2 regions of the Streptomyces sp. NPDC000345 genome follow, and region 2 is predicted to be linked to the other one. Evidence: riboswitches for the same ligand, from Rfam matches in the RefSeq annotation. Region 2 holds a riboswitch; the other holds the start of a gene.
The links. A riboswitch is a leader RNA that binds a small molecule or an ion and turns the genes downstream of it on or off. The one in region 2 is predicted to bind cyclic di-AMP.
Positions count from the first base shown of each region.

Region 1 (15,659 bases), on a different contig from region 2:
CGAGGCCGCGTTCCTCGAAGAAGTCGACGGCCGCGAAGCACTCCTCCAGGCGGCGGGTGTCGGCGAGGATGACCGCGCCGAGGGCCCCCTCGGACAGCTCGTCCCACATGAACCAGAACCGCTCCTGGCCGGGCGTGCCGAACAGATACAGGACGTGCTGCGGGTCCAGGCTGATGCGGCCGAAGTCCATGGCGACGGTCGTCTCGACCTTGTTCTCGATGCCGTCGAGGTTGTCGGTCGCGGCGCCGACCGTGGTGAGCAGCTCCTCGGTGCTGAGCGGCGCGATCTCGCTCACGGCGCCGACGAAGGTGGTCTTGCCGACCCCGAACCCGCCCGCGACCAGGATCTTCAGCGCGGTCGGAAAGGGGTCGGCGCGGCCGCCGGCGGGTGCCTCGCGTACGCCGTACGCGTCGGCCTCAGAGCTGTCGTCGTAGTCCATCGAGCACTGCCTCCAGTAGGGCCCGGTCGGTGGGGTTGTGGTGGAACTCGGGGGGCTTGGTGGTCAGGGCCCCGCAGTCGACGAGGTCCGACAGGAGCACCTTGGTGACGGCCGCCGGGAGCTTCAGATGGGCGGCCACCTCGGCGACCGGGACGGGGGCCCGGCACAGGTCGAGGGCCTGTGCGTGCTCGGGCCCGAGGTAGCCGAGGGGTCTCGCCCCGGTGGCCATCACCTGTGACATCAGATCGAGGGCGACGGTGGGTTCGGTGCGCCCGTTGCTGACCGTGAACGGGCGCACCAGCCGTCCGGCCGCGTCGTCGAGCCAGGGCCCGTCGCCGGCCGCCGCCACGCTCAAGGTCCCGTCACCGACGGTTCGACGGCGTGCTGCCGGGGCGCGGTCGTCAGATACGGCCGCACGCTCTTCACGAGCATCGCCATCTCGTAGCCGAGGACGGCGGCGTCGGCCTCCCGCCCGGCGAGCACGGCGAGACAGGTTCCCGAACCGGCGGTGCTGACGAACAGCAGGGTCGAGTCGAGTTCGACGACGACCTGCCGCACGTCCCCGCCGTCCCCGAAACGGATGCCGGCGCTGCGGCCGAGGGAGTACAGGCCGGAGGCCAGGGCGGCCATGTGGTCGGCGCTGTCGGCGTCCAGGCCGTGGACCGACTTCACCAGCCCGTCGCACGAGAGCAGCACGGCGCTCATGGTGTGCGGGACGCGCTGCACGAGGCCGCTCATCAGCCAGTCGAGGTCGGATACATGGCCGGTCGGCACATCGCTCGCCATGGTGGATCGACTCCTTGGGGTACGAAGGTCTGCGGGAGCGCTGGGGGTGGGGGTACCGCTCATCCGGCGGACGCGCTCCCGTCGCGCCGGGGGGTGGACTGCTCGGTTCGGGCTCCGGTTCCGGTCCCGGAACCGCGCCCGGGCCCCTGGGCGGGCCCGGGCGCCCCGCCCCGCACGCCGTACGCCTGGGGGGAGGCGGAGGCGTGCGCCGGGGGCGCCTCGGATGCCGGGGCTGTGGAGCCGGGGGGCATGTACGGGGATCGCTCCGCCGTGGACGGCGCGTCCGACGCGGGGCGGGGAGCCGCCCGGTCGGGGGACATGGACCCGAGGGGCGCGTACGGCGACCGCTCCGCCGGGGAGGGCGTGCCGGATCCGAGGTTCGGAGCGGCCGGGGCGCGGGACGTGGAGCCGAGCGGTGCGTAGGGGGAACGCCCCGCCGTGGACGTCGTGTCCGACGCGGGCTGAGGGGCCGTCGGGTTCGAGGGGGCAGGGTGCGGGAGCGGGGACAGGAGCGGGGAGTCCGGTGCGGGGTGCCGGGTGGGCTCGAAGGGGTCGGACACCGGGTAGGAGCTGCGTTCCAGGGGTTCCCACGCCGGTGACGGGGCGGATTCGAGGGACTCGGCCTCCAGACTCTGCTGGGCCTCGGCGAGGCCGATGCCCCGCTGGAAGGCGGCCATCAGACCTGGGTCGTGCCCGGCGGCCTGCTCGGCGTCCGGACGGGGAGCCGGTCCCCCGCGCAACTGCGGCGCGATGTGTTCCTGGGCGCGGCGACGGGGCAGCTGGGGCTTGCCCATGGTCCCGCGGACGGCACTCACGCGGGGGACGGGTGCGATGCCCGCGTGCTCCTCCACCACGGCCCGGTCGGCCGACCGGATCCCGGGCACGGCGTCGGCCGGGTTGGGCCGGTCCTGCCGGGCCCCCCGGACGGGCAGCGGCGCAGGCGCCGGGCCGTCCGCCCGGGAGGCCTCCGCCCGCTCGCCCGGCACGTGGGCCGAGGCGCGCACGGCCGGCACGTCGGCGGACGCCGGCCCGCGGGGAAACCCGGACGCCACCTGCCCGGCCGAGGCACCGGAAGGCACCTGCCCGGACTCGACGGGAGTGGTCGGGGCGCCGAGGCCCCGGCCGCCGCCGGGAGGGGAACCGTCGGAAGCGGCCCGCAGAGGCGAGGGCACGGCCGGCCCACCCGCATCCCCGTCGCTCCGCGGCCGCACGGAGCCCGCCGACTGACCCGCATCGGCAGCGGACCGGAAATGCGACGGCACAGCCGAACCACCCGCGTCCGCGCCGGACCCCGGGCGCGCCGAGGCGGTCGGTCGGCCCCCGTCCGCGGCGGACCGGGGCCGGGGAGGCGCCGCGGACCTGGCCGGGTCGGGGGTGTTGCGCGTGGGCGGCGGAGCGAGGGGACCGCCCGTGCCGGACGTGGACGTGTCCTCGCTCCGCGACGACGCGGGCGGCCGCCGGATGCCCTGCTCCTGGGGCGGGACCGGCGGGCGGACGCCGTCGGGGGCGGCGTGGGCCGGGGCCGGAGCCCGTCTGCGGCTGCCGCGGCCCGCGTCCGGTCCGTCCCCGGGAGCAGCGGCCGGTGGCCGCGAGGACGCCGGGCCCGCCGGGCGGCCCGCCTCGACGGCTCCGCGTGCCGGCACCGGCAAACGCGGTCCGGGCGTGGCGTCGCGGGCCGGTGCGCCGCCGGCCGGGTCCGGCACCGGGGTGGGCGGCGCCCCTCCCCCGTCATGCGCCGCGACGACAACCCCGGCGGCGCCTCCGAGCAGGGCCTGCGGGACGACGAGGACGGCCTGGACGCCGCCGTAGATGTTGGACTGCAGGCGGACCCGGATGCCGTGCCGGCGGGCGAGCTGGGAGACGACGAACAGTCCGATGCGGCCGTCGGCCAGCAGCCGGCCGACGTTGACCTGGTCGGGGTCGGCGAGCAGGGCGTTCATACGGGCCTGCTCCTCGACGGGCATGCCGAGGCCGCGGTCCTCGACCTCGACGGCGAGCCCGGAGGTGACGAGGTTGGCGCGCAGCAGCACCTGGGTGTGCGGGGCGGAGAACACCGTGGCGTTCTCGACGAGTTCGGCGAGGAGATGGATGACGTCGGCGACGGCGTGCCCGCGCAGCTCGCCGTCGATCGGCGGTACGAGCCTGACCCGGGAGTACTGCTCGACCTCGGCGATGGCCGAGCGCAGCACCTCGGTCATGGACACGGGGTTGCTCCACTGCCGCCGGGACACGGCCCCGCCGAGGACGGCGAGGTTCTCGGCGTGGCGGCGGATCCGGGTGGCGAGGTGGTCGACGTGGAAGAGGCCCTTGAGCAGTGCGGGGTCCTCGATCTCGTTCTCCAGCTCGTCGAGGATCGAGATCTCGCGGTGCACCAGGGACTGCAACCGCCGCGCGAGGTTGACGAAGACCTCCAGCTTCTGCTCGCTGCCGGCCTGGCTGGACAGCTGGGAGGCCTGGACCACGGCGGTGACGGCCCCGTCGTGCGCGCGGGCGAGGTCGGCGGCGAGCAGTTCGAAGTCGTCGGCGTCACCGGGAGGTCCGCCGTGCGACGTGCGCGGGGGCGGGACCTCGCCGCGGCGCAGTTCCTCGATGAGGGCGCGCAGGTCGGCCTCGCCGCGCGCGCTGCTCCGGCGCAGGGCGGCGATGCGGTCGCTGACGGAGCGGGCGGCGCGCTCGGCGGCGACGGCCGCGACGAGGATGCCGACACCGGTGACCGCCACCGCGCCCGCCAGGACGGCCCACAGGACGGGACCGGGCCGGGTGCCGGTGGAGCGCACGGTGAACAGGACGACCGCGCAGGCGCTGAGGGCGACCGCGGTCGGCGGCAGCACGGCGAGCCGCAGCAACTGGGGCCGTATGTGCGTCTCGGTCGGCGCGGGTGCGGTACGGGTCACCGGCCGTCCGTGCCGCCCGCCCTCACGGCGGTCTGCACGTGCGGCGGGTGCGCGGAGGTGAGACATCGGTGTCCTCGTACTGGTCTGTCGGGCCTGGTCGCTCGCGCAGACATGCGCGACGGACACTCACAGTAGTCGCCAACGCATCAGGTTCGGTGGGCCGTTGACAAACTCCCCCGGAGAGGGTCCCGCTCTGGTATGAGGCTTCGCACGCCAGACCGAGGCCCCACCACCCGACGACGACACAACCGGAAAACAAACCGATCACACCTGGTCAGAGACGGCCCCAAACAAACAGCGAGGGCCGGGAGGCCTCCAGCCCCCCGACCCTCACCACCGCCCTCTTCCGGACTCCTTTTCAGCCCGCCGGAACCGCCTCCGCCGCCGCGCCCCCTTCGGTCGCATCCTTCGAATCGTCACTCTCGGTATCAACCTTGGCCACCGTTACCGCCTCCGTCAGCGGCCGCCAGCCACCCGCCGGGGCGAGGGCCACGTCGCGCCACCACGGTGTGGCCGGAACGCTCTCGGCGCCGGGCTCGAAGGGCTCGCCGGGGCGTGGCAGCGCGACCGGGGTGCCCACGGCGCGACCGGCGGCCAGGGTGCCCTCGCCCGGGTCGGTCCACGCGTGCGTTGCCAGGTTGAACGTTCCCCAGTGGATCGGCAGCAGCGCGCCGCCCGGCGTGCCGCCCTGGAGGTCGAGATGCGCGCGCACGCCTTCCTCGGGCGTCATGTGGATGTCGGGCCAGAACTCCGAGTACGCGCCGATCTGGATCATCGTCGCGTCGAACGGACCGTGGGCGGCGCCGATGTCCTTGAAGCCGTCGAAGTAGCCGGTGTCGCCACTGTGGTAGATCCGGTGCTCCTCGCCGGCGACGACCCAGGAGGCCCACAGGGTGTGCTGGGTGTTGCGCAGGCCGCGGCCGCAGAAGTGGCGGGCCGGGGTGGCGGTGAGGGTGAGTCCGCCGACCTTGGTGGCCTCGTGCCAGTCCAGCTCGCGCAGCCGGTCCGCCGACACGCCCCAGTGCTCCAGGTGGGCGCCGACCCCGAGCGGCACGGCGAACAGCGTGTCCGTGCCGGCCAGTGCCTTGATCGTGGGCAGGTCCAGGTGGTCGTAGTGGTCGTGGGAGATGACGACGACGTCCACCGGCCCGAGCGCGGCCAGCGGGAGCGGGACCGGGTGCAGCCGCTTGGGCCCGACGAAGGGGAACGGGGAGCAGCGCTCGCCCCAGACGGGGTCGAACAGCACGCGCTGCCCGTCGATCTCCGCGAGCACGCTGGAGTGGCCCATCCAGGTCAGGCGCAGGCCCGTGACGGGCGGTTTGGCGAGGTCGGCGAGAGTGGTGGCGTGCACCGGGACGGTGCCCGCCGGGGCACGGCGGGGACGCTGCTCCTTGTCGAAGAAGACCTTGGCGAAGTCCAGCGCCGAACCCGAGGGGCGGGTGCGGGCCGGGCCGCCGGGGTTCTGGAAGACCCCGTCCCTGAAGTGGGGCGATCTGCGGATGCGCGCCATGCGCTCACCACTCGGGTCCGCGCCGAAGGCCTCGGGCTGCAGTGCGCGGAGCCCGCGGCTCAGGGAACGGAAACCGGACACGGTACCTCCAGGTGGAGTCGCTGAGGCATTCCATTATGGTCGCCCCCTCCGACAGCGCGTTGACAGACCTTGTCCCGCCTCCCGATACTGACTCACTGTTCAGTAATGATCCCGTTCGAGGAGCCCCTGTGTCCGCCGCGCCCGTGTTGTCCCTGACCTGGACGGACCACGTCACCGGCCGCCGGGGCTTCCTGGTGGTCGACCGGCTCGTGCGCGGTGTGTGCAGCGGCGGTCTGCGGATGCGGGAGGGCTGCACCCTGGAGGAGGTGACGGGCCTCGCGCGCGGAATGAGCCTCAAGGAGGCGCTGCACTACGACCCCCGGGCGCGCTACGTCCCCCTGGGCGGCGCAAAGGGCGGCATCGACTGCGATCCCCGGGACCCGGAGGCGTACGGGCTGCTGGTCCGCTATCTGCGGGCGGTGCGGCCGTACGTGGAGAGCTGCTGGACCACCGGCGAGGACCTGGGCCTCACCCAGGACCTGGTGGACCGGGCGGTCGCCGAGGTGGGCCTGGTCTCCTCGGTGCAGGCCGTGTACCCACTGCTCGACGACGAGGAGGCGGCCCGCGCACGGCTGGCCGACGCCTTCGCCGTCGAGGTGGACGGCATCGGCCTGGACGAGCTGGTCGGCGGCTGCGGGGTGGCCGAGTCGGTGCTGACGGCTCTGGACGGGGCCGGGGTGCCGTACGCCGGGACGCGGGTGGCGCTCCAGGGGCTCGGCACCATGGGCGGCGCCACGGCACGCTTCCTCTCGCGCGCGGGGCTGACGGTCGTGGCCGTCGCCGACGTCAAGGGCACGATCGCCAACCCGGACGGACTCGACGTGGAGGCGCTGCTCGCCGCGCGCGACGGCCACGGCACCGTGGACCGTGCCGTGCTGCGGCCCGGGGACCGCGAACTGCCGGGCGGGGCCTGGCTGTCGGTGGACGCGGAGGTGCTGGTGCCGGCGGCGGTGTCGTACGCGATCGGCGTCGAGGAAGAGGAACGGATCACCGCCCGCTGGATCGCCGAGGCGGCCAACATGCCGGTCCTGCCGGAGGCGGAGGCGTCGCTCCACGCGCGCGGGGTGCGCGTCCTGCCGGACGTGGTGGTCAACTCCGGGACGAACGCCTGGTGGTGGTGGACGCTGTTCGGCGACATCGGCGCGGACGCGGACGAGGCGTTCGCGTACACGCGCCGTGCGATGCGGGCGCTGGTGGAGCTGGTCCTGGCGCGCGCCCAGGCGGACGGGACGACGGCCCGGGCCGCCGCGCACGCCCTCGCCGCGGAGCGGCTGCCGGTGATCGCTGAGCGGTTCGGACGGCACCGTTGAGGACGTCGGCGCAGGTCGCGGTGTCCGCGCGGATCGGCGGGCACCCGGCTCCTGTGTAGGGTGACGGCGTGGCGAGGGTCCGGTTGAGCGTGGCCGAGCGGCGTGAGGAGCTGCTGCGGGCCGCCATCGAGCAGATAGAGGCGCGGGGCGTGGCGGCGGTCAGGATCGCCGACGTGGCCGCGGCGCTCGGTGTGAGCAACGCGCTGGTCCTCTACCACTTCTCGACGAAGGAGAAGCTGGTCGCCGAGGCCTTCGCGTACGCCGCCGAGGGCGACCTGGCCCAGCTGCGCCGGCTGCTCGGCCGCCGGACGACGGCGCTGCGCCGGCTGCGGTCGGCGGTGCGCTGGTACGCCCCGACCGGTCAGGCCAAGGGCTGGCGGCTGTGGATCGAGGGCTGGGCGGTGTCCCTGCGCGAGCCCGCGTTGCGGGAGGTCGCCCGGGACCTCGACCGGAAGTGGAAGTCGGCGCTCACCGAGGTCATCACCGAGGGTGTGACTGCAGGCGAGTTCACCTGCCCGGACCCGACGGCGACGGCCCTGCGGCTGACGGCCCTCCTGGACGGTCTGGCCGTCCAGCTGACGTCGTACGGCGGCACGGTGTCCCGGGCCAGGGCACAGGAGTGGGTGGAAGAGACGCTGACGAGGGAACTCGGGCTGAGCACCCCGGCCCGTCCGGCGTCCGAGGTCACCGAGGTCACCGAGGTCGACGACGAGGGTCCTTGACGGGCCGGACCGGGGGCTGGGGGCGCAGCCTCCGGGGGACGGGCGCGGGAAGGGGCGGCGGGGTGAATCCCTCCCGCCGCACCCCGCCCCTCAAGCCACCGCGGCGATCCGCATCCTGATGTCCGCGGGAGACAACGCGCCCTTGGCGGTCACGTGGTCCCCCGACGACTCCCCCCGCAGCCGCCGCCCGATCCACGGCACGAGATACTCCCGCGCCCACTGCACGTCGTCCCTGCGCACCTCGAGCGTCCCCCGGGGCGGCAGCGGCGGCCAGGGCTGCTCCGGGTCGGCCGGCACCTCCAGCCCGAGCACCTGCCCGGCCCGCAGCGCCACCCGCGTGTGCCCCTCCGGGGAGAGGTGCAGCCGGTCGCCGTCCCACGCCCGCCGGTCCTGCACGGACTTCAGGGACCACAGGTCGAGCACCGGACACCCGTACCGGTCCGCGACGGCCCGGACGTGCCCGTTGTAGGTGGCGATCTTCCCGCGCAGATGCTTGAGCACGGGCACGCCCCGCGTGTCGAAGCCGGTCGTCACCATGACCGTGCCGGCGGCGGCGGTCAGTGCGGCGATCGCGCTCTCGAAGCGCTCGGCGACCTCGTCGGGGTCGGTGCCAGGCCGGAGGATGTCGTTGCCGCCCGCACAGAAGGACACCAGGTCCGGGGCGAGTTCGACGGCCCGCGGAAGCTGGTCCTCCATGATCTGGTCGAGCAGCTTTCCGCGCACGGCCAGGTTGGTGTACTCGAAGTCGCCTTCGGGCCGCCGGTCCGCGAGCAGCACCGCGAACCGGTCGGCCCAGCCGACGAACGCCCCGTCGGGCCCGGGGTCGCCGACGCCCTCGGTGAAGCTGTCCCCCACCGCCACGTACGACCCGATCACTGATCTGTTGTCACTCTTCGAATCGTCTGCCACGGCAGATCATGATTCACCTTCGAATGTGACCTACGCGACCGTAGGCAGGGGTTGACGGTCGGTGAGATAAGCCACTCCTAAAGAGTTGGCCCCTCAGGGAATAAGGGACCAGGCCCGGAAGTTGTTGATCCGGAAGTGGCTCCAGGTGGTCCGGAACGCGAAGTGCCCGCGGGTGTACGGCTGCGGGTCGGCGTAGTCGAAGACCAGCCGCCCGTTGTTCCACCACCTCACCGTGGAGCCGTCGGAGACGATCCGCACGTGGTGCGGCCGGTTCGGCACGAGCAGCGGCTCGGTGTAGTCGAGAATCAGCGGGCGCACGCCCGCCAGGCCTACGTAGCGGCGCAGCCGGGTCGTGGTGTTGGTGTTGGCGCCGTAGCCGACGTAGTAGGTCGTGAGGTGGTCGTACTCGGCGAGGGAGCCGCCGCGCGGGGTGGCGAAGAGGTCGTCCGGGGAGCGGACGTCGACGGCGTTCCAGAAGTTGTTGAGGTCGGAGACACGGTCGTTGGCGCCGCCCGCGGAGACGGGGGTGGCGGCGTATTCGAGGACGTACGGCCCTTCGAGCGGCCGCTTGAACCAGACCGTCGCCCCGGCGGGCACGTCGATCTCCAGGACTCCGCGCGAGGCCGTGACGCTCCCGCCCTGCTCCAGTTCCACGGCCCACCGGCGCAGCCCGTGGCGGAAGTCGTCGTGGGCGATCAGCCGGCGGTGGCGGGGGGTCGCGCTCGCGGGACCGGCCGGGGCCAGGGCGGCGAGGGCGGCGCCTGCGGCGAGGACTCCCAAGGCCCGACGGGTGGTGGTCATGGCGGCGGCTCCTTCAGTGAGCTTCGGCGGGACGTCTGCGGGAACGAGCAGAAAGCGCTTACTCCCTACCCGTCGGACCGCGCCGGAACCCGGAGGGCACGCCGAAGGCCGGACCCCGGGGGGCACACCTAAGGCCGGACCCCGGAGGGCACGCCTAAGGCCGGACCCCGGAGGGCACGCCTAAGGCCGGACCCCGGAGGGCACGCCGAAGGCCGGACCCCCGGGACGGGGGTCCGGCCTTCGGCTGCGTGTCAGGCGATCAGGCGTGCCGCGCGGGGGTCGTCGGCGGAGGTCAGCCGACGGTGACGCCGTGGGAGCGGAGGAAGGCGACCGGGTCCACGTCCGAGCCGTAGTTCGGCGTGGTGCGGATCTCGAAGTGCAGGTGCGGGCCGGTCACGTTGCCGGTCGCGCCGGAGAGGCCGATCTGCTGGCCCGCGGTCACGGTCTGACCGGCCGAGACGGAGAGCTGGGAGAGGTGGGCGTACTGGGCGTAGTAGCCGTCGTCGAGCTTGATGACGACCTGGTTGCCGTACGCGCCGCCCCATCCGGCGGAGACGACGGTGCCCGCGCCGACGGCCTTGAGCGAGGTGCCGGTCGGGACGACGAAGTCGACGCCGGTGTGGTACCCGCTGGACCACATGCCGCCGGCCACGCGGTAGCCGGTCCCGACGGTCGCGCCGGCCACCGGAAGGGTGTAACCGCTGGAGGCACTGGCGCCGCTCCCGGCGGCCGTGGCGGTCGTCTTCGCTGAGGACGACGCCGAGGCCTTCGAGCCGGAGGACGGGGAGGAGGGCGACGACGACGAGGTCTTCGACGACGAGGAGGAAGAGGAACCGGACGAACCGGACGAGGACTTGGTGGTCGCGGCCTCCTTGCCGATCGACAGCTCGAGGCCGGGGTGGATCAGCGAGGGGTTGCCGCCGACCGCCTCGCGGTTGTCCGCGTACAGCTTCTGCCAGCCACCGCTGACGTTCTGCTCGTCGGCGATCTTGGCGAGGTAGTCGCCGGCCCGCACGGTGTAGGTCCTGGCGTTCGAAGCCGGGGACTTCCGCGACACCGGAGCGGCCTGTACGGCGTTTTCCGCGACCGATCCGGAAACGGCCTGAGCGGCCGACTGGGAAACCGACTGAGGGGTGGCCGCATGGGCGCCGGTGGCCCCCATGAGCGGGAGGGCGAGCGCGGCCCCGCCGGTTCCGGCGACGGCTATGGAACGGGTGAAACGCTGGGTCTTCGGACGGCGGTGCTTACCCTTCGCGGGCATGGCGAATTCCTCTCCGGTGCCTGCGAGGTGAGCTGTCGGGTGCGGACTGGAGATGCCCGGCCGCGCCGAGGCGCGGCTTTACCCCAAGCCTGTTCCGGAGACCAGAACAGGCGGTTCTACCTGTGGGTCCCCCGCTCCTGCCGTGACGGGTGAGTGTGCGGACTCCGGGCGGCGGCAGGATTCGGCATCCGTCCGGATTGGACTGGAACGTAAGCGACCCAGACGCACGGGAACAAGCAGAGGTTGCCCTGCTCACTCCTTTCTCTTGATCCCCTGTGAGAATTACCGGTGACGCTGCGTGCATCGGGCACGCGCTTTTTCGCCCAACATCCCTGAAAAGCCCTTGGATTACGTGAACATGACGGGCGACGGACGGTCACGAATATGACGCTGCTCACGTGACGTCTCTCCAGGATCCCCTATTCCAGAGCGAGTTGGAACGAAGGATCCAATTCGGACAGAACCCTCAGATGCGACACAGACGAATAACCGTCGCATCGAGGTCACCTCGCAGCGCGACCCGCAGCCCGTGGTGCAACAGCACCGCCCCCCGGTGCACTTCGCCCGTTTCGCGGCATTCGTACGACGCTGTCGGGTCGAGGCCGCGCAGCCTCAGCGCGGGCACGGGCTCGCCGTACCGCTGCGCCTCCAGCCAGGCGAGGACCACGGTCTCGTCGCCGCGGACGTACTGGACGGCGCTCAGCCCACCCGCCGGGGGGCGCAGCCGGTACAGGTCGCCGTGCTGGACGAGGGGCCGGATCTCCTTGTAGAGGTCCACCCACCGCCGGGCCTCGGCGAGCTCCTCGTCGCTCCACTCGGACAGGTCCCCGCCGACGCCGAGCACCCCGGCCATCGCGCTGACGAAACGGAAGCGCAGCGAGCTGACCCGTCCGTTCAGCTGGGTGTTGGGGCTGTCGGTGACCCAGGCGGCCATCACACGCGCGGGGTGGATCTGGCTGAAGCCGTGCTGGATGGCGAGGCGGTCGAGCGGGTCGGTGTTGTCGGAGGTCCACACCTGGTCGGTGCGGCTCAGGATGCCGAGGTCGATCCGTCCGCCGCCGCCCGAGCAGGACTCGAAGGCCACGCCCGGGTGGGCCGCCCGCAACCGGTCCAGGAGGTCGTACAGGCCGCGCACGTGGTCGACCCACAGACGCTGCGGGTAGGGGTCGTCCGGCCAGCCGGCGTCGGTGAAGCAGCGGTTGAAGTCCCACTTGACGTAGTCGATGGGCGCACTGGACAGGAGCCCGTCGAGCTGTCCCCAGAGATACTCCCGGACGTCCTCGCGCGCGAGGTTCAGCATGAGCTGATTGCGGAACTCCGTCCGCTTTCGTCCCGGCTGGAACTGCACCCAGTCGGGGTGGGCGCGGTACAGGTCGCTGTCCGGGTTGACCATCTCGGGCTCGACCCAGATGCCGAACTGCATGCCGAGCCCGTGTACCTGGTCGGCGAGGGGCTTGAGGCCGTGGGGGAAGCGGTCCGGGTTGGGGTGCCAGTCGCCGAGTCCGGCACGGTCGCTGGTGCGGGCGCCGAACCAGCCGTCGTCGACGACGAACAGCTCGACGCCGATCTCCGCGGCACGGCGGGCGAGGGCCGCCTGCTGCTCCTCCGAGATGTCGAAGAAGGTGGCCTCCCAGGAGTTGAACAGCACCGGCCGGTCCCGCTCGGCGTCCGGGATCACATGGGCGCGCTGGTAGGCGTGCCAGGCGCGGCTGGCGCCGCCGAAGCCGCCGTCGCTCCACAGGCCGGCGAAGACAGGCGTGGTGAAGGACTCCCCCGCCGCCAGGCGCAGCAGGCCCGAGTCGTCGTGACCGGCGCCGCCGGTGATCTGCACGCGCTCGTCCGGGAGTTGGGCGACGGCGATGCGCCAGGATCCGGACCAGCCGAGGGCGCAGCCGTAGACCTCGCCGCGTTCCTCGGTCGCGTCGGTGTCGAGGGCGACCCAGGGCAGATACTGGTGGCCGGTGTGGCCCCGGCGGCTGCCGATGACCTTCTCACCGTAGGTGAGCGGGGCCCGGACGAGCCGGGACTCGGCGGCCCAGCGGCCGTGCAGCTGCGACAGCCGCCAGCCCTCCCGCTCGGGCAGGGTCCAGGTGGCGGAGTCGGCGCGCAGCAGCTCCAGCGGCTCCGCGCCCTCGTTGCGCAGGGTCGTCCAGCGCTCCATGACGTCGTCCCGCATCCGGTAGTGCAGGGTGATCGTCAGACCGGCGTCGCGGAAGCGCAGCCGCAGCTCGGCGCCCTCGGTCTCGTACGTCTCGAAGGTCCATTCGGTGCCGCGCCGCTCGGCGGTGCGTACGGACAGGGCGGGGCGGACGAAACGGGGGCCGCCCTCCACCGGGTACTCCTCGTGGCCGTCCAGGGCGGCCTCGAAGGACGCGCGGCCCCGCAGGGGAAGGGCCGCGAGGGCCTCCGCGTCGGCGAGCGCGATCCTCGGGCCCCAGTGCAGGTGCACCAGCTCGTCGGCCTCGGTGAGATGGAGGGCATAGCTGCTCGTGGGCCCCGAAAGGAGCCAGGTGCGGCCGCCCGCGGCGATCTCGGGCTTCACGGTCTCGGGCATCAAACCCCCACTGATTCGAACAGGTGCGATCAAGTCTCAACATCATCGGATGCGGGTGCCCCACCCGGCAATGGCTGTGGAGAAACCGTTCACCTGCAGAGACGGGGGATTCGTGCACCTGTGGACAACCGTTGCCCGGGGAATCCATGTCGTATGGTCGAGGAGGTCCCGCCGGCCACCACGAGCCGCGTCGGCGGAGCCCGACAGGGAGGGAGCCCCCGTGACGCAGCAGATCCCGTCGACCGAGCCCGAGTTGGCCGGTGTCCGCAACTTCCGCGACGTCGGAGGTCTGCCGACCGTCGACGGACGGCGGGTACGGCACGGCGTGCTGTTCCGCAGCGGCCATCTCGCGCATGCGACCGACGAGGACGCCGCGTTCCTGTCCTCCCTGGGCCTGCACACGATCTTCGACTTCCGCAACGCGGCGGACCAGAGGCTGGAGGGCCCGGACGTCGAGCTGCCGGGCGTGCGCAACGTGAATCTGCCGCTGTCGGACCCGGCGGAGGGCGCCGAGTTCTGGAAGATGGTCCGCGACGGCGACATCGACCAGCTGCGCGCGATCCTCGGCGAGGGACAGGCGGCCGGCCGGATGATCGCCTCCTACCGTTCGATCATAAAGGAGCGCACGGCCGAGCACTCGCGCGTGCTGCACTCGCTCGCCGAGGACAACGTCCCGGCCCTGATGCACTGCGCGGCAGGCAAGGACCGAGCCGGCCTCTCCGTCGCGGTGACGCTGCTCGCCCTGGGCGTGGAGCGCGAGGCCATCCTCGCGGACTACCTGGAGTCCAACGCCAAGCACCGCCGCTACAAGATACGCCGCAACGGCTCGCAGGCGACCGCCTACACCCCCGAGGTGCTGGAGCTGCTCAGCCCCCTCTTCGACGCCCGGGCGGAGTACCTCGCGGCGGCCATGGAGACCATCGGGGAGACCTGGGGCGGCGTCGACACCTATCTGGAGCGGGGCCTCGGGCTGGCACCCGAGACCCGGGAGCGGCTGCGCGAGCGCCTGCTCGACTGACGGCCCGGCAGGCCGGCCCCGCGCGGGCGGCTCACTGCTTGGCCCCCACCTCGAACAGCAGCCAGATGAACGCGGCGAGGACGTGGCCCACGGCGATGTAGATGATCAGCCGGATCCAGAGGCTGCGGGGGAACCGTTCCTCCATGTCGGTCATGGCGTCTCTCCAGGGGTCGGGCCCAGGCACAGCGTGGCCGTGGGGCTCTGCAGCAGGGTGTGGACGAACAGCAGCTCGACCCCGTCGGGGTCCTGCGCGGCGAGGCGGTGCGGGGTCAGCGAGTCGAAGTGCGCGCTGTCCCCGGGCCCGAGCAGATGGACGGTGTCCCCGAGGCGCAGCCGCAGCCGCCCGCGCTGCACGTGCAGCCACTCCTCCCCCGGATGCACCCGCACGATGTCGCCCTGGGAGCCGTGGGGAATGTGCACGCGCAGGGCCTGCATCCCCCGCCCGTGGGCGCCGGCCTGCCAGTACGTCCAGCCGCCCGCACGGGTGGGTTCCATGTCGGCGGCGCGGACGACGGCGTCGCGGTCGACGGCCGTCTCGCCCAGCAGCTCCGAGACCGTCGTACCGTAGATCCGGGCGAGCGCGAGCAGCATCGGCAGCGAGGGCTGGCGCTGTCCCGTCTCCAGACGGGAGAGGTGGGCGGGCGACAGCCCGGCCGCGCGGGCTGCGGCCTCCAGGGTGAGGGCGGCCCTGCGGCGCAGGGACCGCAGCTGCGGGGCGACGACGGGGACGGCATCAGCCTGGTCCGCCGGGGCCTCGGGGGACTCGGACGGGGACGAACTCATACGTCCATTCAGCCGCGCCCTTGCCTCCAGGGCAAATTCCTTGCCTCAGAGGCAAAAGCCCGGGCCGACGGTCAGCGGTTGGCCACCGCCTGCTTGATCAACGTCTTGCCGAAGTCCCACATCAGGCCGCCCCCTCGGTGGGCGTCGTCCATGACCTCCGTGAAGGCGTCGACGAACCGGTCCACGTCCCGCTCGTCGACGACCAGCGGCGGAATCAGCTTGATCACCTCCAGGTGGTCGCCCGAGACCTGGGTGAGGATCCGGTGCCGCTGGAGCAGCGGTACGACCACCATCTGGGCGAAGAGCCCCTTGCGGGCGGCCTGCAGCATGGCCCACCGGCTGCGCAGCTTCAGTGACCTGGGCCTGCCGAACTCGATGCCGATCATCAGGCCGCGGCCGCGCACGTCGGCGAGCAGCTCGTAGGTGTCGGTCAGCGCCGCCAGCCGGGACTTGAGCCGGTCGCCGGTGGCCCGCGCGTTGGCGACGATCTGCTCGTTCTCCATGACGGACAGCACGGCGAGGCCCGCCGCCATCGCCTGGGCGTTGGAGCCGAAGCTCGCCGAGTGGACCAGTACGCGGTCGATGGACGAG
Region 1 is NZ_JBIAZE010000022.1:118,998-134,656, forward strand. It holds gene ACFY30_RS36410 (ATP/GTP-binding protein) at 1-439, opposite strand, end outside; gene ACFY30_RS36415 (DUF742 domain-containing protein) at 417-788, opposite strand; gene ACFY30_RS36420 (roadblock/LC7 domain-containing protein) at 791-1,225, opposite strand; gene ACFY30_RS36425 (ATP-binding protein) at 1,285-4,119, opposite strand; gene ACFY30_RS36430 (MBL fold metallo-hydrolase) at 4,478-5,710, opposite strand; gene ACFY30_RS36435 (Glu/Leu/Phe/Val dehydrogenase dimerization domain-containing protein) at 5,839-7,020, shown strand; gene ACFY30_RS36440 (TetR/AcrR family transcriptional regulator) at 7,089-7,742, shown strand; gene ACFY30_RS36445 (SGNH/GDSL hydrolase family protein) at 7,833-8,618, opposite strand; gene ACFY30_RS36450 (DUF6250 domain-containing protein) at 8,745-9,452, opposite strand; gene ACFY30_RS36455 (peptidoglycan DD-metalloendopeptidase family protein) at 9,745-10,713, opposite strand; cyclic di-AMP (ydaO/yuaA leader) riboswitch at 10,718-10,910, opposite strand; gene ACFY30_RS36460 (alpha-galactosidase) at 11,180-13,267, opposite strand; gene ACFY30_RS36465 (tyrosine-protein phosphatase) at 13,488-14,285, shown strand; gene ACFY30_RS36470 (DUF6126 family protein) at 14,317-14,439, opposite strand; gene ACFY30_RS36475 (helix-turn-helix domain-containing protein) at 14,436-15,068, opposite strand; gene ACFY30_RS36480 (aspartate aminotransferase family protein) at 15,140-15,659, opposite strand, start outside.
Region 1: it holds a riboswitch for cyclic di-AMP, as region 2 does, so the genes downstream of both, ACFY30_RS36455 (peptidoglycan DD-metalloendopeptidase family protein) here and ACFY30_RS29885 (hypothetical protein) in region 2, are expected to answer to the same signal.

Region 2 (15,659 bases):
AGACCCAGACGTCGGTGGCGACGAAGTCGGCGCCGCGGACACCCTCGGCCAGGGACTCGGTGAGTGTGATCCGGGCGCCGGCGGCCGCGGCGAGTTCGCGGGCGCGGTCGACGATCTCCTGGGCGGGCCAGTAGGTCTTCGGGGCGACGATCCGCACGTCCATGCCGAGCAGGGCGCCGGTGACCAGGTAGGAGTTGCCCATGTTGAAGCGGGCGTCGCCGAGGTAGGCGAAGGAGATGTCCGTCAGGGGCTTGCCGGTGTGCTCGGTCATCGTCAGCACGTCGGCGAGCATCTGGGTGGGGTGCCAGTCGTCGGTGAGACCGTTGTAGACGGGCACGCCGGCGTGGGCGGCCAGCTCCTCCACCTTCTGCTGGCTGTCGCCGCGGTACTCGATGCCGTCGTACATCCGGCCCAGCACGCGCGCCGTGTCCTTCACCGACTCCTTGTGGCCGATCTGCGAGCCCGACGGGTCGAGGTAGGTGGTGGAGGCGCCCTGGTCGGCGGCGGCGACCTCGAACGCGCAGCGGGTGCGCGTCGAGGTCTTCTCGAAGATCAGCGCGATGTTCCTGCCCCGCAGGTACTGGGTCTCCGTCCCGGCCTTCTTGGCCGCCTTCAGTTCGGCGGCCAGCTCGATCAGACCGCGGAACTCCTCCCCGGTGAAGTCCAGTTCCTTGAGGAAGTGGCGGCCGGCGAGGGCGGTCGGGACTGTCGCCATGGGGCGCTCCAAGAGATGCGTGCAGAGGTGCAGTGACAGGGACCCTTGGAAGTCTATACGACACTCGGCATTTCTATACAGACACCTGTGCGAGTCAGACGGCCTCCCGCTCGACCGGACAGCTCATGCAGCGGGGCCCGCCCCTCCCCCGGCCCAGCTCGCTGCCCGGGATCTCGATCACCTCGATGCCCTGCTTGCGCAGATGGGTGTTGGTGGTGGCGTTGCGCTCGTAGGCGATGACGACACCCGGCTCGACGGCCAGGACGTTGCATCCGTCGTCCCACTGCTCCCGTTCGGCCGCGTGCACGTCCTGGGTGGCGGTGAGCACCCGGACCTCGCTGAGGCCGAGGGCGGCGGCGATCGCGCGGTGCATGTGCTCCGGCGGATGGTCGGTGACCTTCAGCTCCTTCTCCGCGGCGCCCGGCTCGATGGTGTACGAGCGGAGCATGCCGAGGCCGGCGTACTGGGTGAAGGTGTCTCCGTCGACCATCGTCATGACGGTGTCGAGATGCATGAAGGCGCGCCGCTTCGGCATGTCCAGGGCCACGATGGTCCGCGCCGACCCCGCCGCGAACAGCTTGTGCGCGAGCAGTTCCACGGCCTGCGGAGTGGTCCGCTCGCTCATGCCGATCAGGACGGCGCCGTTGCCGATGACGAGGACGTCGCCGCCCTCGATGGTGGACGGGTAGTCGGCCTGCCCCTCGGACCAGACGTGGAACGTCTCCCCGCGGAACAGGGGGTGGTGCCGGTAGATCGCCTCGAAGTGCACGGTCTCGCGCTGCCGGGCGGGCCAGCGCATGGCGTTGACGGCGACGCCGTCGTAGATCCAGGCGGAGGTGTCACGGGTGAAGAGGTGGTTGGGCAGGGGGGCGAGGAGGAAGTCGTCGAGTTCCATGACGTGGAAGCGCACGGAGGTCGGCTCGGGGTGCGCCTCCAGGAACTCCCGCTTGGTCATGCCGCCGACGAGACTCTCGGCCAGTTCGGCCGCGGAGAGGTCCTCGAAGACGGCCCGGAGGTGGTCGGTGGCCAGCACCCCGTACTCCTTCTCGTCGAAGACGCGGTCCAGGACGAGCGCGCGGGCCGCCGGGGTCTCCAGGGCCTCGACGAGCAGATCGCCGAAGAGGTGGACCTCGACGCCGCGGTCGCGCAGGACGTCGGCGAACCCGTCGTGCTCGGCGCGCGCCCGGCGCACCCACAGCACGTCGTCGAAGAGGAGCGCGTCCTTGTTGCTGGGGGTGAGCCTTTTGAGCTCGAGATCCGGCCGGTGCAGGATGACGCGGCGCAGCCGCCCGGCCTCGGAGTCGACGTGGAATCCCATGCCTCCATCCTGACCATCGGGACCCGTCTTCACCCTCCGCGAGACCGTTTCGCGTCCCCTTGTTTTCGTCCCCTTGACGACAACCGGCACCTTGATTATCGTCGTACTGACGAAAATCGCGAGGGCGAGGGGGATCACCCATGGCCGACATCACCCGGCGGCTGGGCTGGCGCCATCTGCGCGGCGCCCCGACGGCACACATCCGCCACCACCGCTCGGGCACGCTCGTGCACGACGGGACCGGACTCAGCTTCTGGTTCCGCTCGCTGACCGCCGCCCTCTCCGAAGTTCCAGTCGACGACCGCGAGTTGGCCATGACCTTCCATGCCCGTACGGCCGACTTCCAGGACGTCGCCGTGCAGGCGACGGTCACCTACCGGATCAGTGACCCCGCCGTGGCCGCCGCCCGCCTGGACTTCTCCATCGACCCGGACACCGGGGTCTGGCGCGGCGCGCCCCTGGAGCAGCTCGGCACCCTGCTGACCGAGACGGCCCAGCAGCACGCCCTGGACGTCCTCGCCCGCACGCCGCTGGCGGAGGCGCTGGTCGACGGGGTGACGGCGGTGCGGGAGCGGGTCGCGGCGGGGCTGGCGGCGGAGCCGCGCCTGCCCGCCACGGGCATCGAGGTGGTCGCCGTGCGCGTGGTCGCGCTGCGCCCGGAGCCCGAGGTGGAGCGCGCGCTGCGCACGCCGGCCCGCGAGCAGATCCAGCAGGAGGCCGACCGGGCGACGTACGAACGGCGGGCGGTGGCCGTCGAGCGGGAGCGGACCATCGCCGAGAACGAACTGGCCAGCAAGATCGAACTCGCCCGGCGCGAGGAGCAGTTGGTCGAACAGCGCGGCACCAACACCCGCCGCGAGGCGGAGGAGAGCGCGGCCGCGGACAAGGTGCGGGCGGAGGCCGAGGCGACCCGGACCGTCCGGCTGGCGGAGGCCGAGGCCGCGCGCTCGGTGAAGCTGGCGGAGGCCGAGGCGGCCCGGGCCGTGAAGCTGTCCGAGGCGGAGGCGGCCACACAGGTCCGGCTGGCCGACGCCGAGGCGCTGCGCTCGGAGCGGCTGTCCGAGGCGGAGTCGGCGCGCACGGTCAGGCTCGCGGAGGCGGAGGCCGCCCGTTCCGTACGGCTCGCCCGTGCGGAGGCCGAGGCGGCGCGCGAGGTCGGCGAGGCACGGGCCCAGGCCCAGGCGGCCTGGCTGCGGGTCCACGCGGACGTCGACGTGGCGACCCTGCACGCCCTCACCGGAACCCGTCTCGCGGAGAACCTGCCGCACATCGACAGCGTGACCGTCTCGCCGGACGTGCTGACCGGGCTGCTCGCCAAGCTGGGAGCCCGGGAGTGAGCCTCGCCCCACGGGCCGTGCTGGTCCATCGCACCACGGAGTACGAGGAGTTGGTGGCCCGGCACGGCACGCACGGCCAGGCCGCCTTCTTCCTCTCCTCGCGGGGCAGGGACATCGAGGAGGTCGCGGAACGCCACCGCCGTACGAGGCGGGCCCTGGCGGAGGTGACGGCGGCGATTCCCCTGACCTGGCGTCAGACCCGGGTCGAGCGCGCCGACCTGGACCGCTTCCTCTTCGCGCCGGAGGACGTGGTGATCGTCGTCGGACAGGACGGTCTGGTGGCGAACGTCGCCAAGTACCTCGCCGGACAGCCGGTGGTGGGCATCGACACCGACCCCGGCCGCAACCCGGGCGTCCTGGTCCGTCACCGCCCGGGGGACGCCGGGGCGCTCCTGCCCTCGGTGTTCGCGTCCGCCACCGGCGGGTCCGAACTGACCATGGTCGAAGCCGTCGCCGACGACACGCAGCGGCTGCTGGCCCTGAACGAGATCTACCTCGGCGCCGCCGGTCACCAGACCGCCCGCTACCGCCTGGGCCTCGAGGACGACGGGGGTGTCGTCGAGGCCCAGGCATCCTCCGGGGTACTGGTCGGCACCGGCACGGGGGCCACCGGCTGGATCCGCTCGGTCTGGCAGGAACGCGGCGGCGGCCTCCGGCTGCCGGGGCCCACGGAGGAACGGCTGGTGTGGTTCGTACGCGAGGCGTGGCCGTCACCGGCGACGGGGACGGCGTTCGTGGCGGGCGAGCTGGCCGCCGGGGGCCGGCTGACCCTCACGGTCGAGTCCGAGCGGCTCGTCGCCTTCGGGGACGGCATCGAGAGCGACGCCGTGGAGCTGACGTGGGGGCAGACGGTGCGGGTCGGGGTGTGCGGGGAACGGCTGCGACTGGTGGGGTGAACTGCGGTTCCCGCGTCACCGGGGGGACACGGCCGCTGGTGGCGCGGGAACCGGTGCGCGGGAACCGGTGCGCGGGAACCAGCGACACCGGAACCAGTGCGCGGGAACCGGCGACACCGCAACCAGTGCACGAGGACCGGCGACACCGCAACCAGTGCACGGGAACCGGGGGCGAGCCGGAGGGAGGGGCGGGTCCTCCGGCTCGCGCGGGCCGTCGGCCCGGCCGGGGTCACAGCCTCGGGTCCACCGGCTCCGACTCCAGCGCCAGCACGCCGAACACCGCCTCGTGGACCCGCCACAGCGGCTCGCCCTCGGCCAGCCGGTCCAGGGCCTCCAGACCGAGGACGTACTCGCGGATCGCGAGGGAACGCTTGTGGTTCAGGAAGCGTCCGCGCAGACGGGCGAGGTTGTCCGGGCGCGTGTACTCCGGGCCGTAGATGATCCGGAGGTACTCGCGGCCCCGGCACTTGATGCCGGGCTGGACCAGGCGGCCCTGCCCGTCGCGCACGACCGCGCCGAGCGGCTTGACGACCATGCCCTCGCCGCCCCGGCCGGTCATCTCCAGCCACCAGTCGACGCCGGCCCGCACCGACTCGGGGTCGGCGGTGTCGACGTACAGGCGGCGGGTGGTCTGCAGCAGACCGGTGCTGTCGTGCTCCACCAGGCGGTCCAGCAGGGCCAGCTGTCCGTCGTGGGGCAGGCCCGCCAGGCTGCGGCCCTGGACCGCCAGGATCTGGAACGGTGCCAGGCGCACGCCGTCCAGGCCCTCGGTCGACCAGCAGTAGCGCCGGTACGCCTCCGTGAACGCGGCCGCGTCCGAGGCGCGTTCACGCTGCCGGGTCAGGAGGTCCGCGACGTCGACGCCCCTGGCCGCGGCGCCCTCCAGGGCGGCCAGCGCCCCCGGGAAGACGGCCCCGGAGGCGGCGCCCACCGCCGCGTACTGCGAGCGCAGCAGCCCCGACGCCTTCAGCGACCACGGCATCAACTCGGCGTCCAGCAGCAGCCAGTCCGTGTCGAGCTCCGTCCAGATCCCCGCCTCGTCGACGGCCGTCCGTATGCGGCCGAGGATCTCCTCCGTCACCGACGCGTCGTCGAAGAACGGGCGGCCGGTGCGGGTGTACAGCGATCCCGTCGGCCCGTCCACGCCGAAGCGCCTGCGCGCCGCGTCGGCGTCGCGGCACACCAGGGCCACCGCCCGCGAGCCCATGTGCTTCTCCTCGCACACGACCCGCTCGACACCGTCCGCGGCGTACTGCGCGAACGCCTCCGCCGGGTGCTCCAGATAGCCCTCCACCCGGCTGGTCGCCGTCGGGGCCATGGTCGGCGGCAGGTACGGCAGCAGGCGCGGGTCGACCGCGAAACGGCTCATGACCTCCAGGGCCGCGGCCGCGTTCTCCTCGCGGATCGAGATCCGTGCCTGGCCGTCGTAACGGGTCTCGACGATCCGCCGGCCGTGGACGTCCGCCAGGGACAGCGGACGTCCGTCGTGCCCGCCGGGCGCCTCCGACTTCAGCGGCCGCGCCGGCTCGTACCAGACCCGCTCCGCCGGTACGTCGACCAGCTCGCGCTCCGGCCAGCGCAGCGCGGTCAGCTTGCCGCCGAAGACGGCCCCGGTGTCCAGGCAGATGGTGTTGTTCAGCCAGGTGGCCTCCGGGACGGGCGTGTGGCCGTAGACGACGGCCGCCCGGCCCCGGTAGTCCTCCGCCCACGGGTAGCGCACCGGCAGGCCGAACTCGTCGGTCTCGCCCGTGGTGTCGCCGTACAGCGCGTGCGAGCGGACCCGGCCCGAGGTGCGGCCGTGGTACCGCTCCGGCAGACCGGCGTGGCAGACCACCAGCCGGCCGCCGTCGAGGACGTAGTGGCTGACCAGTCCGTCGATGAACGCCCGGACCTCGGCCCGGAACTCCTCGCTCTCGCCCTCCATCTGCTCGATCGTCTCGGCCAGTCCGTGGGTGTGCTGGACCTTGCGGCCCTTGAGGTGACGGCCGTACTTGTTCTCGTGGTTGCCCGGCACGCACAGGGCGTTGCCCGACTCGACCATCGCCATCACGCGCCGCAGCACACCCGGGCTGTCCGGGCCGCGGTCGACGAGGTCGCCGACGAACACCGCCTGCCGGCCCTCCGGGTGGACGCCGTCGGTGTAGCCCAGCTTGCCCAGCAGCGACTCCAGTTCGGCGGCGCAGCCGTGGATGTCGCCGATGATGTCGAAGGGACCGGTGAGGTGGGTCAGGTCGTTGAACCGCTTCTCGGTGACGACGGTGGCGTTCTCCACGTCCTCCACGCCCCGCAGGACGTGCACCTTGCGGAAGCCCTCCCGCTCCAGGTGGCGCAGCGAACGCCGGAGTTCGCGGGTGTGGCGCTGGATGACCCGGCGGGGCATGTCGGCGCGGTCGGTACGGGCCGCGTTGCGCTCGGCGCACACCTCCTCCGGCACGTCGAGCACGATGGCGATGGGCAGCACGTCGTGCTTCCTGGCCAGGTCGACCAGTTGCCGGCGGGAGTCCTGCTGGACGCTGGTCGCGTCGACGACCGTGCGGCGGCCGGCCGCGAGCCGCTTGCCCGCGATGTAGTGCAGGACGTCGAAGGCGTCCCCCGTCGCGCTCTGGTCGTTCTCGTCGTCGGAGACCAGGCCTCGGCAGAAGTCGGAGGAGATGACCTCGGTGGGCTTGAAGTGCTGTCGCGCGAACGTCGACTTGCCGGATCCGGACGCGCCGATCAGCACGACGAGGGACAGGTCGGTGACGGGAAGCACCCGGCCCCCGGTCCGGTTCTGAGTCTGGGTCCCGGTCTGGGTCTCGGTCTCGGTCATGCCGCCTTCGCCTCCTTCTCGTGCGTGGTGTTCGTGGTGGGCGCGCTCAGTTCGAACACGGCCATCTGGGTGGGCGGCCCCACCTCCGGGTCGTCCGGGCCGACGGGACCGAACCGCACCTCGTAGCCGTGCCGTTCGGCCACCGTGGACGCCCAGGCGCGGAACTCCTCGCGGGTCCACTCGAAGCGGTGGTCGCCGTGCCGGACGTGTCCGGCCGGGAGGCTCTCCCAGCGGACGTTGTACTCGACGTTCGGGGTGGTCACCAGGACCGTGCGCGGGCGGGCCGAGCCGAACACCGCGTACTCCAGGGCCGGCAGCCGGGGCAGGTCGAGGTGCTCGATCACCTCGCTGAGCACGGCGGCGTCGTAGCCCCGCAGGCGGGTGTCGGTGTACGCGAGCGAGCCCTGCAGGAGCCGGACGCGCGACGCCTGCCGCTCGCCCATCCGGTCCAGCTTCAGGCGCCGGGCGGCGATGGTGAGCGCGCGCATCGACACGTCGACGCCGACGATCTCGGTGAACCTCGGGTCCTTCAGCAGCGCCTGCACCAACTCGCCCTGGCCGCAGCCGAGGTCGAGCACGCGCGTGGCGCCGGACGCCGTCAGCGCGGCGATGATCGCGTCCCGCCGCTGCACGGCCAGCGGGGTGGGCTTCTCCTCGGTCTCCGCCTCCGCCCCGACCGCGTTGTCGATGTCCTCGACCTCGCTGTCGTCGGTCTCGGCGAGCCGCACCAGCTCCAGGCGCTCCATCGCCTGCCGGGTCAGCGACCAGCGGCGCGAGAGATAACGGCTGGTGATCAGCTTCTGCTCGGGGTGCTGGGGCAGCCAGCCCTCACCCGCGCGCAGCAGCTTGTCGACCTCGTCGGAGGCGACCCAGTAGTGCTTGGCGTCGTCCAGGACCGGCAGCAGCACGTACAGATGGCGCAGTGCCTCGGCGAGGGTCAGCGTCTCCGACTCCAGGACGAGGCGCACGTACCGCGAGTCGCCCCACTCGGGGAACTCGGTGTCGAGGGCCACCGGGTCGGCGGTCACCGTCCAGCCGAGCGGCTCGAAGAGCCGCCTGACGAGACCGGCGCCGCCCCGGGCGGGCAGCGCGGGCACCTCGACGCGCAACGGCCTGGGCTGAGCGGGGAGTTCGGGCTTGGCGGTGCACACGCCCCGCATCGCGCTGGAGAAGACGGCGCTCAGCGCCACGGCGAGCAGCGAGGAGGCCGCGTACGGGCGGTCGTTGACGTACTGGGCGAGCGCCGCGTCGGGAGCGCCGCCGCGGCCCTTTCCCTTGCCGCGCCTGACCAGCGCCACGGCGTCCACCTCCAGCAGCAGCGCCGCCGTGCACCGCTGGGCGTCGGCCTCGGGATAGAGGACGTGCGCCGTGCCGTAGGAGGTGGAGAACGCCTGCGCTCTGTCGGGATGCTTGTGCAACAGGAAGCCCAGATCGGTGGCGGGGCGTTCGGGGGTGCCGGTGGTGGAGATCGTCAGGAACACAGGTCCGAGTATGGGTGCCACTGGGCCCATGCCGGTACTGGATTAGGACAGCAGAAGACCCCTGCCATGTCGGCAGGGGTCCTATAGGACACCGTGAGGGACTACCTGATGTGCCGGTAGAGCGTGGCGCGGGAGACTCGCAAGAGCCTTGGCACTGGCAGTGATGCTCTCCCCCCTGGCCTTACGCGCCTTGGCCACAGTCAGCACGTCCTCAGTTCTGGTCCCTCCTGCGACGCGGCTGGCTCTCCAACGTCGCCTTCAGTAGCCCCGATCACCTCGTCCAGCGCATCCGACGCGGGCTACGGCACATCCACGGAGAGCAGTGACAAAACTTCCGACTTTGCAAAACCTCCCTTCTCCCCTATCTGGTTACTCGCCTCATGACGGGTAGTGCATGTTCATCACGCGGTATGCCTTGACCACCATCTTAGGCATACGGTACAGCGATAGAATCAGGCACTTGTCTCCCTTCTGGTTAATTGCCGGCTCAATGGCCAGGATTTCCACGGTTTTACCGTTACGCAACTTCAGATGGTCACCCGCCTTCAACTTCTTCGCTTGCTTCGTTGCCGGTCTGTAGATGTCGGTCACCTCCTTTCTTCGACGTACTTCAATCTTCCCACTCACCACCGACAAACGGACATGAGTCATTCCGCTTGCGAAGAAGCCTTGAAGGGACAGATGTCCGCCCCGGGGTGTACGTCGTCCGCACCGCCACCCCCTACGAGCCCCTGAGATCCGTCGCACGCCGGGAGCCGCCCGACATTGATGAAAGGAAGCGAACATCCTCGATCTCAAAGAAGTCCATGTACATGACGATCGAGACCTCGAAGTCGAAATGGTCTCGGCTCTCGCGGAGAGGTCTACACGCATCCACCTGTGGCAACTGCATCTGAAGCCTGACGGACCGTCAAAGTCCGCTTGGCCAGGGTGGATTCGCACGATTGTCCGATCAATCAAAGCCGGTCGTGACACACGCCACAAACACCAGTTTCGATTGGGATTTTCGGTCTTTCATACGTCACGATCCTCTGCACTGCCCAGCAGATTCGCAGGGCGGTCCTGGCGGATGCCGAGTCCTGCCGCCGCCCGGATGCCACCGACACACACATCAAGTCGGCAGGAGTGGGGGACCCGAGCACGACGGGTCGCCGGAACGGTCACGCCATGATCGGGACGAGCAGCCCTTGGGGTGAAGCCGCAGCAGCGGCCGGGCAACTTCGCCAGCCCGAATCCGACAGGTCATCCTTCACAGGCATCTGACGAAGGGTTGCGCATGTCTGCGCTTCATGTCGCCCCGTCCAACCCGCAGAGCCGCACGGCTCTGGCGCGTGTGCGAGACGTGATGTTCGGGATCTCGATCTCGTTCAACGTCGGGTTGGTCGCGGGCATCGTCCACCGGTTGGCGGAGGAAAGGGCCACCTTCTTCGATGCCCTGGGGACGGGGTGTGCGGCTGGAGGTTGGACCGCTGTGTTCGTCGTGGCGGTCCTGGCCTACGTGTGGAATGGACAGTGAGGCCTATGTCCTGATCACACGTTCTTGACTGCCGGTAGAAGTTGGGCGGATGACAACGTCCGCCCGACACTTTCCAAGATGGCCACCAGGGGACCGGTGGCCTCTGAGGAACCTGGGGGGTCTGATGCAAACCGTCAGACCCTCCAAGGTCATCTGTAGCCGAGACTGCGGTGCCGCTCTCGCCGGCCGCCGTTTCTCCTCCTACTACTCCAGCCGTAGACCGTGATCTTCACGGTTTTCGGACTGCTGGTTGCTGGTCGTGACCGGCGCGTGTTCGGTCTGCTGGCATCGCGTCAGCAGTCGGCGGGTCACCCCGTTGTGTCTGCCGGGTGGCCGGACTCGGCGAAGGGTCCCTGGTCGGTCCGCAGTGAGTAGAGCACGTCGTACACCTCGCGGCGGACCTCGACCGCTTCGTACGCGGCAGGGATGGTGCGGGCGAGCTCGGTCCCGCGGAACGCGTCGAGCGCCTCCTGGCTCTCGAAGAAGTAGATGCCGCACACATCGCCGGTTTCACTGTCACGGCCGTAGATCTTCTGCAGCAGACCGGGTACGTCGTGGAAGCGGGGGCGCCGCTCCAGCAGGCGCCGCTCGAACTCCTGCGCATCGAGTCCGGATGTGATCCGGACGAAGAGGATGGCGGGCATGGTGCCACCTCCGTCCCTGAGGCGCCTCTGAGCCCAGTCTATTTGTCGGATGTCTTCGAGACGGGTCCAGTGGTCAGGCTGGATTCGTGATCTTGCTGGTGGCGGCCGGTGCGGGGACTGGTGCGGCCACCGTTGATCATCGTGAGTCGTGTGGACTGACGAAGAGACGGTAGCCGCAGGTCACAGCATAGATCCCGCCCGGTGGCGGGAGGCGTTCGAGGTGGCCATGGGCCGTATTGCGGGCCGGTTCACACGGGTCGAGCCCCGGCTGCGGGCCGGGCGGCTGGTGTGCTGGGTCCGCTGTCGGACCTCCCGCGGAAAAACTGCGAGATCGGCCGGGGTGCACGCGGGAAATTCGCGGCCTCCTCGCCGGCCTCGGTGGTGGTGCGGCGGACCAGGCCGGCCGGGGACGGCGGACTCGCCGGGTCTCACGGTGACCCGGCGCGGCGGGTCGCCGTGGGGGGCGGTGTCATGTGCCGATCCGCCGGAGACGGCCCGCCGGACCGGATCCGGCGGGCGTCCGGCCCTACGGCAGCTGCGACTGCACCTGGGCGGAGATCAGCTCCAGGTGGTCCAGGTCGTGCAGGTCGAGGACTTGGAGGTAGATCCGGCGGGAGCCGGTCTCGGCGTAGCGGCCGATCTTCTCGACGACCTCGCCCGGGGTGCCGGCCAGGCCGTTGGTCTTGAGTTCCTCGACCTCGCGGCCGATCGCGGCGGCGCGGCGGGCGACCTCCCGGTCGTCCTTGCCGACGCAGACGACGAGGGCGTTGGAGAAGGTGATCGCGTCGGCGTCCCGGCCGATCTCCTCGGCCGCGGCCCGCACCCGGCCGAACTGGCGCTCGCTGTCCTCGGGCGAGGAGAAGGGCATGTTGAACTCATCCGCGAACCGGGCAGCGAGCCGGGGCGTGCGGCTCGCGCCGTGGCCGCCGATCAGCACCGGGATCTTCGGCTGGGCCGGCTTGGGCAGCGCGGGCGATTCCTTGAGGTCGTAGTACTCGCCGTGGAAGTCGAAGGTCTTGCCCGGCTGGGTGGCCCACAGGCCGGTGACGATCTCCAGCTGTTCCTCCAGGCGGCCGAACTTCGCCTTGGGGAAGGGAATGCCGTACGCCGTGTGCTCCTCCTCGAACCAGCCCGCGCCCAGGCCGAGTTCGACACGGCCGCCGGACATCTGGTCCACCTGCGCGACCTGGATGGCGAGGACGCCGGGCAGCCGGAAGGTGGCGGCGGTCATGAGCGTGCCGAGGCGTATGCGCCTGGTCTCACGGGCGAGGCCGGCGAGGGTGATCCAGGCGTCCGTGGGGCCCGGGAGGCCGTCGACGTCGCCCATCTTCAGGTAGTGGTCGGAGCGGAAGAAGGCGTCGAAGCCCAGGTCTTCGGTGGCCTTCGCCACCGTGAGGAGGGTGTCGTAGGTGGCGCCCTGCTGGGGTTCGGTGAAGATACGAAGATCCATGCCCTCCATCCTGCCTGGCGGGTGCCCGCGGCGATGACCCGCCCGGGTTCATCTCTCGGGTAAGGCGGCCCCTTCCCTCTCCTCTCTCTCCTCTCTCGCCGCCAGTTTGCGCAGCATCTCCAGGACGCGGTCCCTGGACTCGTCGGCCGCGTCGATGGCCTCCATGCACTGCCAGTACGTGCCCTGGTCGTCCGCCGCGCTGGCGAGGGCGACCAGGGCGATGCCGACCTCGCCGAGCAGGCCGCCCAGGTCGAGCAGGGCCCCGCGGGCGTCCTCCAGGGCGGTGAGCTGGGCGGCCCGCAGATCACCGGGGTCGAGGTCGGGGGCGTCCAGCACTCCGCAGCCCCGGCCCGCCAGCTCCGTCAGCCCCAGCGCCTCGCCCCGCAGTTCGGGCGGGCCCGAGACAGCCAGGCGACTGCCTATCGCCTGGGCCAGGGCCTGTGCCTGCCACACCTCCGTGAGGATCTCCGTCCTGCCGCCGCCGCCCGCGAGCGCACGCCTGCTCGTCAGGATGAGCCGCATCGCTTCCATGCGCAGCCCCCGTCTGTCCAGACGCGCTCCTCGCACGTCCACCCGAACTCCCCTCGCACACAGGGAGTGTTCCACTACCCAGAGTGAGGTCCAGTGGGGCGAAAAGCCAGAGGAAGACGGAAATCTGTGGACAACAAATCGGTTTCGGACCGCTCGGTGACTCCGGAGAGTGAAAGCGGACCGCGGAAATCCAGAGTTGTCCACAGCCGCTCAGGGTGCGGGGAACCTCCGCTCGTTGCGGTCGATCTTCGCGTCGAGGGCGGTGAGCGGGTCGATGCCGAGCACCTCGCACAGTTGCAGCAGGTACGCGAGGACGTCGGCGACCTCGTCCGTCACCCGGTGGGCGGTCTCCGGGTCGTCCATGACGCGCGCCGACTCCTCCGGGGTCAGCCACTGGAAGATCTCGACCAGTTCGGAGGCCTCCACGCTGAGCGCGGCGACGAGGTTCTTGGGGGTGTGGAAGGGCTGCCAGTTCCGCGCGGCGGCGAACTCGGCCAGCCTGCGCTGCAGTGTCGCCACGTCGAGAGGTTCGGGATGTTCGGTCACGGCCCCAGGTGTACCACCGTCACTCCCTCGGTCCGGACGGCGTACGACGGGTCGCTCACCGCGCCGACACAGCGGATGTGCCCGCGGTCGGCCATGCGCACGGCCAGCCGCAGCAGCCCGGTGCGCTGCCGGACGTCCAGGCCCCGGTCGAGGTTGTCGGTGAGCAGGGTGAGCGTCTGCATCGCGGAGGGCACCTCGCCGGCCGTGTCCAGGTCGAGGACGCCGGGGCCGGTGAGCAGGACCAGGGCGAGGGCGAGGTAGCGCAGTTCGCCGTGGCCGAGCCGGGCGAGTTCCGTGGCGGTGCCGTCGCCGCGGTCGAGCAGCGCGCGGACCGTACCGTCGGACAGGAGCTCGGCCCGCAGGTCGGCGACCCGCCCGGCGCACCCGGCCGCCAGGGCCGTGACCAGGTGCGCGTGCCGGTGGGCGCACTCCTCGCGGGTGCGCCAGAGCACGTCGGCGAGGTTGTCGCAGCCGCCGAGGAGCCGCCCGGAGCCGGTGGGCACCGGGGCGCCCATCCACTCCGGCTGCGGGTCGCAGGCGAAGACGGACCGCAGCGCGACGACCATCTGCTCGGCGGCGGCGAGCACCTGCCGCTGCCCGTCGGTCCGGCCGGCCACGCGCAGTGGCAGCAGGGCCGTGCCGAGCCGGTCGTCGGGCAGCGGGGCGCGGGTGACGGGCGCGGATCCGGCGGTGTGCCAGGCGGCCTGAACCGTGCGCCGGCCCGGATCACGCAGGGCGGTCTCCAGGAGCACGAGCCCGTCGGCGCTCAGCCGCTCCCCCACGACGCGCAGTTCGGGTTCGGCCTGGACGGCGACGTCGAGCCGGACCGGGCCCTCGGGGCCGTCGGCGGTGCAGCCGATACGGAACCCGCGGCGCCGCTGGGCGTCGGGCCGCGCCCGCTCCGGCACACAGGCGAGGGGGTCGGGGAAGACGTCGGCGAGCCGGGCTCCGCCGCCGAGCCGTGCCAGCGCCTCGTAGGCCCGCACGGCGGTGCTCTTCCCGCTCCCGCTCGGCCCGGCCAGCACGGTGACCGCCCCCAGCGGGAACCGGGCCCGCCGGTGCCCGGCGAACGCGGAGAGCCGCAACTCGGTGAGACAGGGGCGGACGGGGTGCCGGGGAGCGGGCCCTGGTCCGGGGGCCGGAGCGGCGGACAAGGCGCGTGGCGCGGTCATGTCCGGACCGTAGGACCGCGGGTTTCCGGCGAACCGTTCCGCCCACGGGAGCTTCCTACGATCGGGCGACCACCGACGCTGACGCCGCCGGCCCCGGACCGGCCCCGTCAGACCCCCGGTACCCCCGCCCCCTCCATGATCCCGCTCACCTCGGTGCCCGGTGGGGTGAGGAGGAAGACGTTGCGGTCGACGCGGTGCATGCCGCTGGCGAGGCCGAAGACGACGCCGGTCGAGAAGTCGAGGACGCGCTTGGCGACCTCGGTCTCCGCGCCGGTGAGGTCGAGCAGGACCGGGATGCCGGCCATGAGGGTCTCGGCGACCTCCCGGGCGTCCGCGAAGACATTGACCCGCAGGACGACGAAGCGGCGGCGCGTCTCCGTCTCGGCGTCGGGGAGCGCGCGGTGGTTCACCGCCGACGGCCACGCGTCCCGGCCTCTCAGCGGAACGACCTGGGCGAGCCCTTCCCACTGCTCATCGGTGACGTCGTACCGGTTCACCGGCTCCCCCCGAACTGACTCGCACTCAATGCCTGCACCGGCCAATTCTTACGCCAAGTCACCCGTTCGGCCCAACAGCGACACGGACCGCGACCGCCACAGAGACCCCACGGGGGCTTCTCGCCTCCCGCCCACCGGAACCCTCACGGCCGGGAACAACGCGTTCAACGGACGCAACTCCGTTCCTGCGCCCTGCACTTGACGTCCGGCGCCGCGGTGAGCGGGTTCGCGAGCGGCGAGGGGGGGGCGTGCTGTCGCGAGTCACCGGGGTCGCCGCCACCGTATGAACGTGTCCTTTCTGAGACAGCAGCCGCAACCCCGGGGTCCGGAGTCCGGGGTCCCGGGGTCCCGGGGTCCCGGGGTCCCGGGGTCCCGGGGTCCCGGGGTCCCGGGGTCCCGGGGTCCCGGGGGGCCGGGGGGCCGGGACCCGGGTCCGGGGTTCGGGGAGCGTACGGTCGGGGTGGCGGCGGTCCGGCACGGTTCGCCGGCCGCCCTCACCCTCGATGGAGCGGGCGCGGGCGTGGGGGCGGCGCCGCGTGCCCCTCCGGTGCGCCGGTGACGGGCGCCGCGTCAGGCGGCCGTGGTGCGCGTGAAGCGGAGCGTGGCGGTGACCGCGGTCAGGCCCCGGATCATGCCCAGTTGGTTCCAGCCCAGGCCGAACTCACCCCGGTCGACGGTGAATTCGGTGTCCAGTGTGAGGGCGTCGGCGCTCGCGCCGGTCAGCTTCGCGGTGCAGGAGTGGGGCCT
Region 2 is NZ_JBIAZE010000014.1:197,136-212,794, reverse strand. It holds gene argF (ornithine carbamoyltransferase) at 1-715, opposite strand, end outside; gene ACFY30_RS29915 (arginine deiminase) at 810-2,033, opposite strand; gene ACFY30_RS29910 (SPFH domain-containing protein) at 2,174-3,370, shown strand; gene ACFY30_RS29905 (hypothetical protein) at 3,367-4,266, shown strand; gene ACFY30_RS29900 (polynucleotide kinase-phosphatase) at 4,496-7,075, opposite strand; gene ACFY30_RS29895 (3' terminal RNA ribose 2'-O-methyltransferase Hen1) at 7,072-8,556, opposite strand; gene ACFY30_RS29890 (hypothetical protein) at 8,935-9,147, opposite strand; cyclic di-AMP (ydaO/yuaA leader) riboswitch at 9,627-9,829, shown strand; gene ACFY30_RS29885 (hypothetical protein) at 9,833-10,072, shown strand; gene ACFY30_RS29880 (YdhR family protein) at 10,381-10,716, opposite strand; gene ACFY30_RS29875 (LLM class F420-dependent oxidoreductase) at 11,243-12,166, opposite strand; gene ACFY30_RS29870 (DUF6099 family protein) at 12,215-12,697, opposite strand; gene ACFY30_RS29865 (nucleotide pyrophosphohydrolase) at 12,908-13,243, opposite strand; gene ACFY30_RS29860 (ATP-binding protein) at 13,240-14,415, opposite strand; gene ACFY30_RS29855 (cell division protein SepF) at 14,523-14,912, opposite strand; gene ACFY30_RS29850 (YceI family protein) at 15,483-15,659, opposite strand, start outside.